2 regions of the Streptomyces sp. NPDC096013 genome follow, and region 1 is predicted to be linked to the other one. Evidence: riboswitches for the same ligand, from Rfam matches in the RefSeq annotation. Region 1 holds a riboswitch; the other holds the start of a gene.
What was found. Region 1 has a riboswitch for thiamine pyrophosphate ahead of thiO (glycine oxidase ThiO). Riboswitches for the same ligand answer to the same signal wherever they lie in the genome.

Region 1 (5,638 bases):
CTCGGCCGACCGGAGACCGCCCAGCCCGCTTCGAAGCCGCGCCGGAACGAGAGGGTGACGTAGGTCTGGCCGACGGCGAAGGCCACGGCGCCCAGGCCGATGACGACGACGGAGGGAATCAGCACACCCAGGACGACGCCCAGGAAGCCGACGAACGCGAGCAGTCGCCAGCGCAGGCGTGCCTTGTACTGCAGCAGCACCTCACCGAGCAACCACAGTGCGACGATGCCGAACGCGATGTAGAGGACCGTCCAGCCCATGTACGCCCCTCTCCCAGTGGCCGCTACGCAGTGTGTCGTATGTCCGGGCGGCCGGTCTAGGCCTGCGGTGGATGGTGCAGGCCCAGGTTCTCGTAGATTTCCAGCGTCGCCGTGGAGTTGTTGAGGGTGATGAAGTGCAGTCCTGGTACTCCCTCGGCCAGCAGCCGGGCGCAGAACTCCGTGGCGAAGTCGATTCCGATCGAGCGTACAGCCGCCGGATCGTCTTTGGCTGTGAGGATTCGCTCTTTCAGAGCGGCCGGAATGTCGGCGTTGCTGAGCTGTGGCAGGCGCTCCAGCATCCGCACGCTGGTCACCGGCATGACCTCGGGGATGACGGGGGTCGCGCAGCCCGCGGCCTCGACGCGGTCGCGCAACCGCAGGTACGACTCGGGTTCGAAGAACATTTGCGTGATGGCGTAGTCGGCACCGGCCCGGCACTTGTCGACGAAGTGCGCGACGTCCGTGTCCCAGTCCGGGGAGCGCGGGTGCATCTCCGGGAAGGCGGCGACGCCGACGCAGAAATCGCCCGACTCCTTGATGAGCCGCACCAGTTCGGCCGCGTACGTCAGCCCCTGGGGGTGTGCCACCCAGTCGGCCATGGGGTCGCCGGGCGGGTCGCCGCGCACCGCGAGGATGTTGCGGATGCCCGCGTCGGCGTACTGGCCGATGATGTTGCGCAGTTCGGCGACGGAGTGGTTGACCGCGGTGAGGTGGGCGACCGGGGTCAGCGTGGTGTCGGCGACGATCTGCTCGGTCTCCTTGACGGTGCCCGCGCGGGTGGAGCCGCCGGCGCCGTAGGTCACGGAGACGAAGTCGGGGGCGACGGCCTCGACCCGCCGCAGCGCGCTCCACAGGTTCCGCTCGCCCTTGGGGGTTTTCGGCGCGGAGAACTCGAACGAGTACGTCCTTTTGCCGGTCGCGAGCATGTCACGCACGGTACGTGCGCGATCAGTCCTGGTGGATGCGGTTCCGAAGGCCATACCCGCAGGTTAGTCAGGGGGCGGCGGACACCCAACCGGAACAGGGAATTTGCCTGTTTTGTCGCCCTGTTGTCCACCCATCGGACAGCGGGCCTCAAGGCGCGTGCCCTGTCAGGCCTGCCGCAGCCGCTTCGCGAACTCGGCCGCTGCCGCGCCCGGGTCGTCCGCGTCCGTGATGGCCCGTACGACGACGACACGGCGGGCGCCCGCTTCGAGCACCTCGTCGAGGGTGCCGAGGTCGATGCCGCCGATGGCGAACCAGGGGCGGTCGGTGCCCAGCGCGGCCGTGTACCGGACCAGGTCGAGGCCGGGGGCGTGGCGGCCGGGCTTGGTGGGGGTGGGCCAGCACGGGCCCGTGCAGAAGTAGTCCACGCCCTCCTGGACGGCCGCGGCGGCGGCCTCGGACTCGGCGTGCGTGGAGCGGCCGATCAGGACGTCCTCGCCGAGGATCGCGCGGGCCGCGGGCACCGGGAGGTCGCCCTGCCCGAGGTGCAGTACGTCGGCGCCGGCGGCGTGGGCGACGTCCGCGCGGTCGTTTACCGCCAGGAGTCTGCCGTGCCGGGCGCAGGCGTCGGCGAGGACCTGGAGGTACTCCAGCTCCTCGGCGGCCTCCATGCCCTTGTCGCGCAACTGCACGATGTCGACCCCGCCGGCCAGGACCGCGTCCAGGAACTCCGCCAGGTCGCCCTGGCGCCTGCGGGCGTCCGTGCAGAGGTAGAGCCGGGCGTCGGCGAGTTCCGCGCGGGCGGCTGCTGCGGCGGTGTCGGGCATGCGTGTGTCCCCCGTGGTCCGGTGTGTGGTGGTGTCGTGCACGGGCCGCGGTGAGCTTCCCCGCAGCCCGTGCACCTGGCGGTCGTCCGGGTCAGACGGCGAGCGCCTGGGCGCGGCGCTTCACCTCCGTGCCACGATTCTCGCTCAGGGCCTGCGCGGGGGTGCCGGGCAGGCTGGGGTCGGGGGTGAAGAGCCACTCCAGCATCTCTTCGTCGGAGAAGCCGTCGTCCCGCAGGAGCGTCAGGGTCCCCGTGAGGCCCTTGACGACCTTCTTCTCGGCCCCGTCGATGAAGGCGGCGGGGACGTGCAGCGCGCGGTTCTCACCACGGCGTACGGCGATGACTTGGCCGTCCTTGACCAGCTGCCGCACGCGTGTCACCTCGACATCGAGCATCTCTGCGATGTCGGGCAGCGTGAGCCAGGCGGGGACGAGAGCATCGATTTTTGCGTCAATCTCGGTCACGTAAACAGCGTGCCATCCCGGACTGACAGTCGGAAGCCGGGCCGGTCCGACCCGGTGGGACGAACTAGGCGATAGCCGCCTTCATCGGGAGGGAAGCATCCGCCAGCCGCTCCTGGTCCATGGGGGTCGCCGCCTCGATCAGCCGACGGCCCTGGGCCAGGTCACGGGGGCGGCCGACCGCCAGGAGGGCCACCAGACGGTCCCCGCGCAGCCAGCAGACGCTCCACGCCGGGGTGGACGGGTCACCGCGCCACAGGGTGGTGTCGGCGGACGCGTGATGACCGGCGTACTGGACGAAGCGGCCGAACTGCTCGGACCAGAAGTACGGCACCGGGTCGTAGACCGCCGGGGTCTCCCCGACGATGTTCGCGGCGACCGTGCGCGGCCCCTGGAGGGCGTTGTCCCAGTGGTGGACGAGAAGCCGCTCGCCGTACCTCCCCGAAGGGAAGGAGGCGCAGTCGCCGACCGCGTAGACGTCCGCCACCGAGGTGCGCAGGTGGTCGTCGGCCAGGACCTCGCGGTGGGCGCCCAGTGCGATGCCGGAGCCCGTCAGCCAGCCGGTGGCGGGGCGGGCGCCGATGCCGACCACGACGGCGCCCGCGGCCAGCCGGGTGCCGTCGTCCAGGACGACCTCGCCGGGCTCGACGTGCGCCACGCGCGCGTGCGTCCGCAGGGAGGCCCCGGCGGCGGCGTACCAGGCGGCCATCGGCGCGGCCACCTCGGCGGGCAGGGCCCCCGCGAGCGGCCGGTCGGCCGCCTCCACGACGGTCACCGCGCAGCCCGCCTCGCGCGCGGCGGTGGCGAACTCGGCGCCGATCCAGCCCGCGCCGACGACCACGATGTCGTGCTGCCGGGCGAGCACCGGGCGGAGCCGCTCGGCGTCGTCCAGGGTGCGCAGCAGATGCACGCCCGGGATGCCGTCGGCGCCCGGGAGCCGGATCGGTTCGGCACCGGTGGCGAGGACGAGGACGTCGTAGGGCACCGGGCCCTCGGCGGTGTCCAGTTCGTGGTCGGCGGGGCGCAGGCCCACGACCTCGCGCCCCAGCCGCACTTCGAGACCGAGCGCCTCGAAGTCGACGTCGAAGGCGGAGCCCTCCGCCTTGCCGAGCAGGACGGCCTTGGACAGCGGGGGCCGGTCGTACGGCTGATGGGGTTCCGCGCCGATCAGGGTGATGGCGCCGGTGAAGCCCTGCTCCCGGAGGGCGACCGCGGTCTGCACCCCGGCCATGCCCGCGCCGACGACGACCACGCGTCGCTCTGCCACCGTGCCCTGGTCCCGCGTCTGCTCGCTCACTCGATCACCATAGACACCTGACGATTTGTCAGTCAGCGGGCGCGTCAGGTGAGCTGTTCCACAGTGCTGGTCCCGTTTCCCTCCTGGGACTCCCACTCCCAGGTCTCCTCCAGGCGGACGCGGCCGTCCGGCACCTCGGTCACCAGGGAGACGCAGTGCCCGGAGGACGTCGTCCCGTCCGTCTTCAGCTGGACGTACCGGAAGTCGATCCGGTCCCCCGCGCGCGTGCCGACGAGATGCCCCCGTACGACGTCGCCGCCCGCGTACTCGGCCCAGATCTCGCCGTCCTGCTCGTGGTAGGTGAACCGGGTGCGGGTGCCGACCTGACCCGGGGCCTGGTCGGCGACGGGGGCGAGGACGAGACCGTCGAGCGAACGGGCCATGGACAGAGGCTCCCTTACTGACGCACAGGGCACGGGCTAGGGTGGCAGACGTGCCGCGACTCCCGGGGATGTCCCCCGGACCCGCGGCAGAAAAGAGTAGAACGCTCGCGGGAGCCTGGGCGCACTGGGCTGAGAGGGAGGCTGGCGGCCTCCGACCGTACGAACCTGATCCGGGTCATGCCGGCGAAGGGAGGGGCTGGACGCCCATGCCTGCACGCACATCAGACGTCCTCGTCGTCGGGGGCGGGATCATCGGCCTGGTCACGGCCTGGCGCGCGGCCCAACGCGGCTTCGCCACGGCCGTGCTGGACCCGGAGCCGGGCGGCGGGGCCGCCCAGGTGGCCGCCGGGATGCTGGCCGCCGTCACCGAACTCCACTACGGCGAACAGACCCTGCTCGCCCTCAACCTGGCCTCGGCGCACCGCTACCCGGACTTCGCGGCCGAGCTGACCGACCTCACCGGCCTGGACCTCGGCTACCGCCGCTGCGGCACGCTGGCCGTCGCCCTGGACGCCGACGACCGGGCCCATCTGCGTGAACTGCACGCGTTGCAGCAGCAGTCGGGCCTGGACTCCGAGTGGCTGTCCGGGCGCGAGTGCCGGCGCCTCGAACCGATGCTCGCACCGGGCGTGCGCGGGGGGCTCAGGGTCGACGGGGACCACCAGGTCGACCCGCGGCGGCTGGCGGCGGCGCTGGTGGCCGCCTGCGAGCGGGCCGGGGTCGTCTTCCACCGGACCTGGGCCGAGCGGCTCACGGTCGCGCGGGACCGTGCCACGGGGGTCGTCACACGGGAGGACACCCCGCTCACCGCGGACCAGGTCGTGCTCGCGGCCGGCAGCCTCAGCGGGCGGCTGACGGGCGTCCCCGACGACGTCCTGCCACCCGTACGGCCCGTGAAGGGCCAGGTCCTGCGGCTGACCGTGCCGGAGCGCCACGCGCCGTTCCTGAGCCGCACCGTGCGGGCCGTGGTGCGTGGCAGCCACGTCTACCTCGTGCCGCGCGAGAACGGCGAGCTGGTCGTCGGCGCGACCAGCGAGGAACTGGGCTGGGACACCACGGTGACCGCCGGCGGTGTCTACGAACTGCTGCGCGACGCCCATGAGCTGGTCCCCGGGATCACCGAACTGCCGCTCACCGAGACCCGGGCCGGACTGCGCCCCGGGTCCCCCGACAACGCGCCGCTGCTCGGCCCGACCGCGCTGCCGGGACTGCTGCTGGCCACCGGGCACTACCGCAACGGTGTGCTCCTCACGCCGGTCACCGGCGATGCCCTCGCGCATGCCCTGAGCACCGGTGAACTGCCGGACGAGGCACGCCCGTTCACCCCCAAGCGGTTCGCCCGCACGGAACTCGTGGAGCAGCCCGCATGAACATCTCCGTCAACGGCGAGCACCAGGAGATCGCTCCCGGCACGCCCCTGGACGTGCTCGTCCGGTCCCTCACCCCGGCCCCCTCCGGGGTGGCCGCCGCCCTCAACGAAACCGTCG
Region 2 (5,638 bases), on a different contig from region 1:
CTCGGTCGTCTCGGGCAACGGCAACGACGGCAGCCGCATCACCGTCCGCGACCTGCTCCGCCAGACCAGCGGGCTGTACGACTACATCGACGACCCGGCGATCCAGGACCGGCTGATCAACCACTTCGACGAGAACCGCTACAACGACACCCCCACGGCCGACCTGGTCGCGGTGGCGATGAAGCACCGGCCGCTGTTCGTGCCGCAGCCGGGCGGAGCCACCCGGTGGGCGTACTCCAACACCAACTACCTGCTGGCCGGGATGATCGCCGAGAAGGCCGGCGGCGCGAGCTGGCAGGACCTCGTCGAGCACCGGATCATCGCGAAGCTCGGACTGCGGAACACCTCCATTCCCGGGCTCAACCCGTTCCTTCCCGACCCGCATGTGAACGCGTATCTGACGACCGCCGACGGCAAGCGCCTCGACGTCACCGAGCAGAGCTACCAGCACACCGCCGACTCCGGTGTGGTGAGCACCACCGCCGACCTGAACACCTTCTTCCGCGCCCTGGCCGACGGTCGGCTGCTCCCCGCCGAGCAGTGGCGCGAGATGCGGCGGACCGTCGCGCGGAACGACGACCCGGAGGACGTGGCCGAGCTGCCCGAGGGCACCTACGGCCTCGGCCTCCGCAAGATGCCGCTGTCCTGCGGCGGCTTCTACTACATGCACGAGGGAGACGGACCGGGCGTCAACACCCGCCCCGCGGTGAGCGCTGACGGCAGGCGCGCGGTGACGGTCTCCATCACGACCACCACCGCACCGCCGGACCTCGCCGCCCTCAACCGCGCGACGGGCACCCTCGTGGACCACGCCTTGTGCCTCAAGCCCGCCGCGAGTTCGCCGAGGAGCTAGCCGGTCGTCGTCAGTCGGCGATCGGCAGGTACACCCGGTTGCCCGCCGCCGCGAACTCCTTCGACTTCTGCTCCATCCCGACCTCGATCTCCTCCCGGCTCCCGCCGTGCTCACGGCGGATGTCCTGGGAGATCTTCATCGAGCAGAACTTCGGCCCGCACATCGAGCAGAAGTGAGCGGTCTTGGCGGGCTCGGCCGGAAGTGTCTCGTCGTGGAACTCCCGTGCCGTGTCCGGGTCGAGGGCCAGGTTGAACTGGTCCTCCCAGCGGAATTCGAAGCGGGCGTCGGACAGCGCGTCGTCCCATACCTGTGCACCGGGGTGCCCCTTGGCGAGGTCGGCTGCGTGGGCGGCGATCTTGTAGGTGATGACGCCGGTCTTGACGTCGTCACGATTGGGCAGGCCCAAGTGCTCCTTGGGCGTGACATAGCAGAGCATGGCCGTGCCCCACCAGGCGATCATCGCGGCACCGATGCCGGAGGTGATGTGGTCGTACGCAGGCGCGACGTCCGTGGTCAGCGGGCCGAGCGTATAGAACGGAGCTTCATCACAGATCTCCTGCTGAAGGTCGATGTTCTCCTTGATCTTGTGCATCGGGACGTGTCCCGGGCCCTCGATCATCGTCTGTACATTGAAACGCTTCGCGATCGTGTTGAGTTCCCCGAGCGTCCGCAGTTCCGCGAACTGTGCCTCGTCGTTGGCGTCCGCGATCGAACCGGGCCGCAGGCCGTCGCCGAGCGAGTACGTGACGTCGTAGGCGGCGAGGATCTCGCACAGTTCCTCGAAGTTCTCGTACAGAAACGATTCCTTGTGGTGCGCGAGGCACCAGGCCGCCATGATCGAGCCGCCGCGCGAGACGATGCCCGTCTTGCGGTTCGCCGTCAGCGGTACGAACGGCAGCCGCACGCCCGCGTGGACGGTCATGTAGTCCACGCCCTGTTCGGCCTGTTCGACGACCGTGTCCTTGTAGATCTCCCAGGTCAGCTCCTCGGCGCGGCCGTCGACCTTTTCGAGTGCCTGGTAGAGCGGCACCGTGCCGATGGGGACAGGGGAGTTGCGCAGCACCCACTCACGCGTGGTGTGGATGTTGCGGCCGGTGGACAGGTCCATGACCGTGTCGGCGCCCCAGCGCGTCGCCCAGGTCATCTTGTCGACCTCCTCCTCGATGGAGGAAGTGACCGCGGAATTCCCGATGTTGGCGTTGACCTTCACCAGGAACCGCTTGCCGATGATCATCGGCTCGATCTCGGGATGGTTGACGTTGGCGGGCAGCACCGCACGCCCGGCCGCGATCTCCTCCCGGACGACCTCGGCGTCGACGTTCTCGCGTACGGCCACGAACTCCATCTCGGGGGTGATCTCACCCCTTCGCGCATAGGCGAGTTGTGTGACCGCCGTACCGTCACGGCCTCGGCGCGGCTGACGGGGGCGCCCCGGGAAGACCGCGTCCAGGTTGCGCAGTCCACCGCGCGGTGAGGTGTGCTTGATCCCGTCGTCCTCGGGGCGGACGGGCCGGCCCGCATACTCCTCGGTGTCGCCGCGGGCGATGATCCAGTTCTCCCGCAGCGGCGCCAGTCCCCTGCGGACATCGGTGTCGACGAGCGGATCGGTGTACGGACCCGAGGTGTCGTACAGCGTCACCGACTCCCCGTTGGTGAGATGCACCTGACGGACCGGCACCCGTAGATCGGGGCGCGAGCCCGCGACGTACCCCTTGTGCCAGCCGATGGACTTCCCGGCCTCCGTGGGCTGTTCGGCCCGAGCGGACTTCTCGCCCGGAACGGGCTGTTCGTCCTGGCTGGAGGCAGGCGTGCGTACGTCCTTGTTGGTCATGAGACCTACTCCCTACGCCGGCATTACCCGGTAACAGGTTCGGCGGTCGACGCAGCGGCTTCCGTCAGCCGATGTTTCATGTGAAACATCACTCGATTCAGGTGACGTTTCCCGTGAAACATCGCAGAGACGAAGGTCAGCGCCCTCTCAGCCCGGTGCTCCGAGCTCCCGCGTGTGCAAAGGTGCCTCCACGCTAGCGCCATAAGTGGCGCGGTGAACAGTGGGCCTCCGGCGTTCTTGCGATGATCGGGCGGTGACCACGACATCGCAGCCCCCGTATCCGCCGACCGGGCCGCCCCATGGCCACGACCATGGATCCGGCGACGACCGCGATTCCGGGCACGACCACGGACCGGGCGGGGACGGCGGGCACGGTTCCGGTGCGGCCGGTGGTCACGGTTCCGGTGGAGGCGGTGGGCACGGTCACTCGCACAGTCATGGACCCGCCGCCCCCGTCTCCCGGCATCTGCGGAAGGTCATCGCGGCGATCCTGATCCCGTTCACGGTGGCCGTCGTGGTCGGCATGGTGGTGCTGTGGCCAGGCGGCGCCCCCTCGCACAAGCGCACCGGCGTCGGCTTCGACCGGCAGACCCAGCAGGCGACGGTCACCAAGGTCGTCAGCGTGAGCTGCGCGTCGGTGAACGCATCGGGCGGGGGCTCGACCGGGGACACCTCCACCGCCGAGGGCTCCTCTGCGGCACAGGAAGCGGCAGGCACCTGCAAGAAGGCCACGGTCACGGTCTCCACCGGCAAGGACAAGGGCCGTACGTTCACGGAGATCGTCCAGCCCGACCAGTCACGGCAGTTGCATCAGGGCGAGAAGGTCGTGGTCGCGTACGAACCCTCGGCGCCCAGGGATCTGCAGTACTCCGTCACCGATGTGAACCGTAAGTTCCCGATGGCGCTGCTCGCCGGGATCTTCGCGCTGGCCGTCGTGGTAGTGGGCCGGCTGCGCGGTGTCATGGCGCTGATCGCGCTGGCCATCAGCTTCATGATCCTTAACTTCTTCATCCTGCCCGCGATCCTGCACGGCTCGAACCCGCTGATCGTGGCGGTGGTCGGATCGAGCGCCATCATGCTGATCGCCCTCTACATGTGCCACGGCCTGTCGGCCCGTACGTCCGTGGCGGTGCTCGGCACCCTGATGTCACTGGTGCTGATCGGCATCCTGGGCTCGGGGTTCATCGACTGGGCCGCGCTGACCGGCAACACGGACGACAACACGGGCCTCATCCACGGGCTGTACCCGTCGATCGACATGAGCGGTCTGCTGCTCGCCGGCGTCATCATCGGTTCGCTCGGCGTGCTCGACGATGTGACGGTCACCCAGACATCGGCGGTCTGGGAGCTGCACGAGGCCAACCCGTCGATGGGCTGGCGCGGGCTGTACCGCGCCGGCATCCGCATCGGCCGCGACCACATCGCGTCCGTCGTCAACACCCTCGTCCTCGCCTACGCGGGCGCCGCGCTGCCGCTGCTCCTGCTCTTCTCCATCGCCCAGAGCAGCGTGGGGTCGGTGGCCAACAGCGAGTTGGTCGCCGAGGAGATCGTCCGCACGCTGGTCGGCTCGATCGGCCTGGTCGCGTCGGTACCGGTCACCACAGCCCTCGCGGCCCTGGTCGTCTCGGCGGACCGCCCGGGACGCGAGGCCGTTCCGGCGGGGGCGGCTGGGTCGGGGGGTGCAGCGGGTGCGGCAGGTTCGGCCGGCTCGGCTACGACGTCCACGGCGGCGCCGAGCGCCAAGCCCGCGGCAGCACGTGGCGGGAAGGGCCGACGCCGTAAGCACTGAGGCGCTCCCCGCTCTGAGGCGCGGCAAGCCCTGGGACGGCGCCAGCACTGAGGCTCCGAGAACCACGCAGGCAGCCCAAGCCCTGAGGTCCCGCAAACCCTGAGCGCCGCAAGCACGGGACCGCATTGCACCCCGCCGCACTGCACCCCACTGCACCGCGCAACGCCGTGCCGCGCAACGGCGCACCCCGCAGCACCGGCAAGCGCCGCAAGCGGCGGGAACCGCCCCAGGAAGCCGCGCAGAAGCGTTACTGCGGAACTCCGGGCCCTGGGAGAACCTTTCGGGCCCCCGACGGGACCTCCAGGGCTCACAGCGCCTCACGATGCCTCACGGCGTCCACGGCGTCCAGGGCGTCCAGGGCGTCCAGGGCGTCCAGGGCGTCCAGGGCGTCCAGGGCGTCCAGGGCGTCCAGGGCTCAACGATTCCTGGACGGTGGCGAAGCGTTACGCCAGCTCCCGCCCCCACCACGGCGACGACGCGTCACCCCGCGCTCTGCTCCTCCGCCAGGATGCGGTCAAGCGCCTCGTCGAGGTGGGTGTCGAAGTCCGCCAGGGCGGCCTCCTGACCGAGCGGAACCAGCCGGTCGGTGCGGTCGAGGAACGCCACGAGCGGAGCCGCGCCGGTGCGAAACAGCGCCTGGTCGCTGCCCACCTGAAGCCGGATCAGCACCTCACCCAGCGTCTCGGGGTCGAGGGGCTCGATCCGTACGTCGCCCTCCCCGCACGCCATGCCCAGCCCATCGATCAGCAGCTCGCGACCGAAAGCCCAGGTCACCGGGGCGTCGCCCGGCAAATGGAAGGTCAGCCGCACGGCGTACGGATCGAACGTCTCATAGCCCAGCTCGACCGGGATGCGGAAGGAGAGCTCCTCGGAGACGAGGAAGCTCATCATGACCTCTGCCTGTACGGACTCGTGCATCGCCTATCCCGTCAATTGCCGTCGACTGGCTGGGAATGATCCCTGTGACACTGAAGGAATATTGCTGAACGTACACGTTAGATCACAAGGAGTAAGTTTTCAGATACTGATAGAGAGCGCGAGCGACCCCAGCAGCCTGCCGACCTCGGTCTGCAACTGCCGTGCCGCGGTGAGCAGTCGTCCGGCCTGATGCGAGGGCAGGGACATGGCCATCGTGGCCGCCGTGGTGCCGAGCGTGATCGGGACC

Region 2: another riboswitch for thiamine pyrophosphate. It lies ahead of thiC (phosphomethylpyrimidine synthase ThiC); the one in region 1 lies ahead of thiO (glycine oxidase ThiO).

What each region holds. Positions count from the first base shown of each region.
Region 1 is NZ_JBIWGK010000002.1:463,914-469,551, reverse strand. Features, by position in the region: gene ACIRB1_RS09615 (hypothetical protein) at 1-260, opposite strand, end outside; gene metF (methylenetetrahydrofolate reductase [NAD(P)H]) at 317-1,240, opposite strand; gene thiE (thiamine phosphate synthase) at 1,352-2,011, opposite strand; gene ACIRB1_RS09600 (Rv2175c family DNA-binding protein) at 2,103-2,474, opposite strand; gene ACIRB1_RS09595 (NAD(P)/FAD-dependent oxidoreductase) at 2,539-3,768, opposite strand; gene ACIRB1_RS09590 (hypothetical protein) at 3,813-4,151, opposite strand; TPP riboswitch at 4,249-4,361, shown strand; gene thiO (glycine oxidase ThiO) at 4,358-5,521, shown strand; gene thiS (sulfur carrier protein ThiS) at 5,518-5,638, shown strand, end outside.
Region 2 is NZ_JBIWGK010000006.1:301,820-307,457, reverse strand. Features, by position in the region: gene ACIRB1_RS22225 (serine hydrolase domain-containing protein) at 1-853, shown strand, start outside; gene thiC (phosphomethylpyrimidine synthase ThiC) at 864-2,684, opposite strand; TPP riboswitch at 2,677-2,866, opposite strand; gene ACIRB1_RS22215 (YibE/F family protein) at 2,938-4,473, shown strand; gene ACIRB1_RS22210 (SsgA family sporulation/cell division regulator) at 4,954-5,391, opposite strand; gene ACIRB1_RS22205 (IclR family transcriptional regulator) at 5,491-5,638, opposite strand, start outside.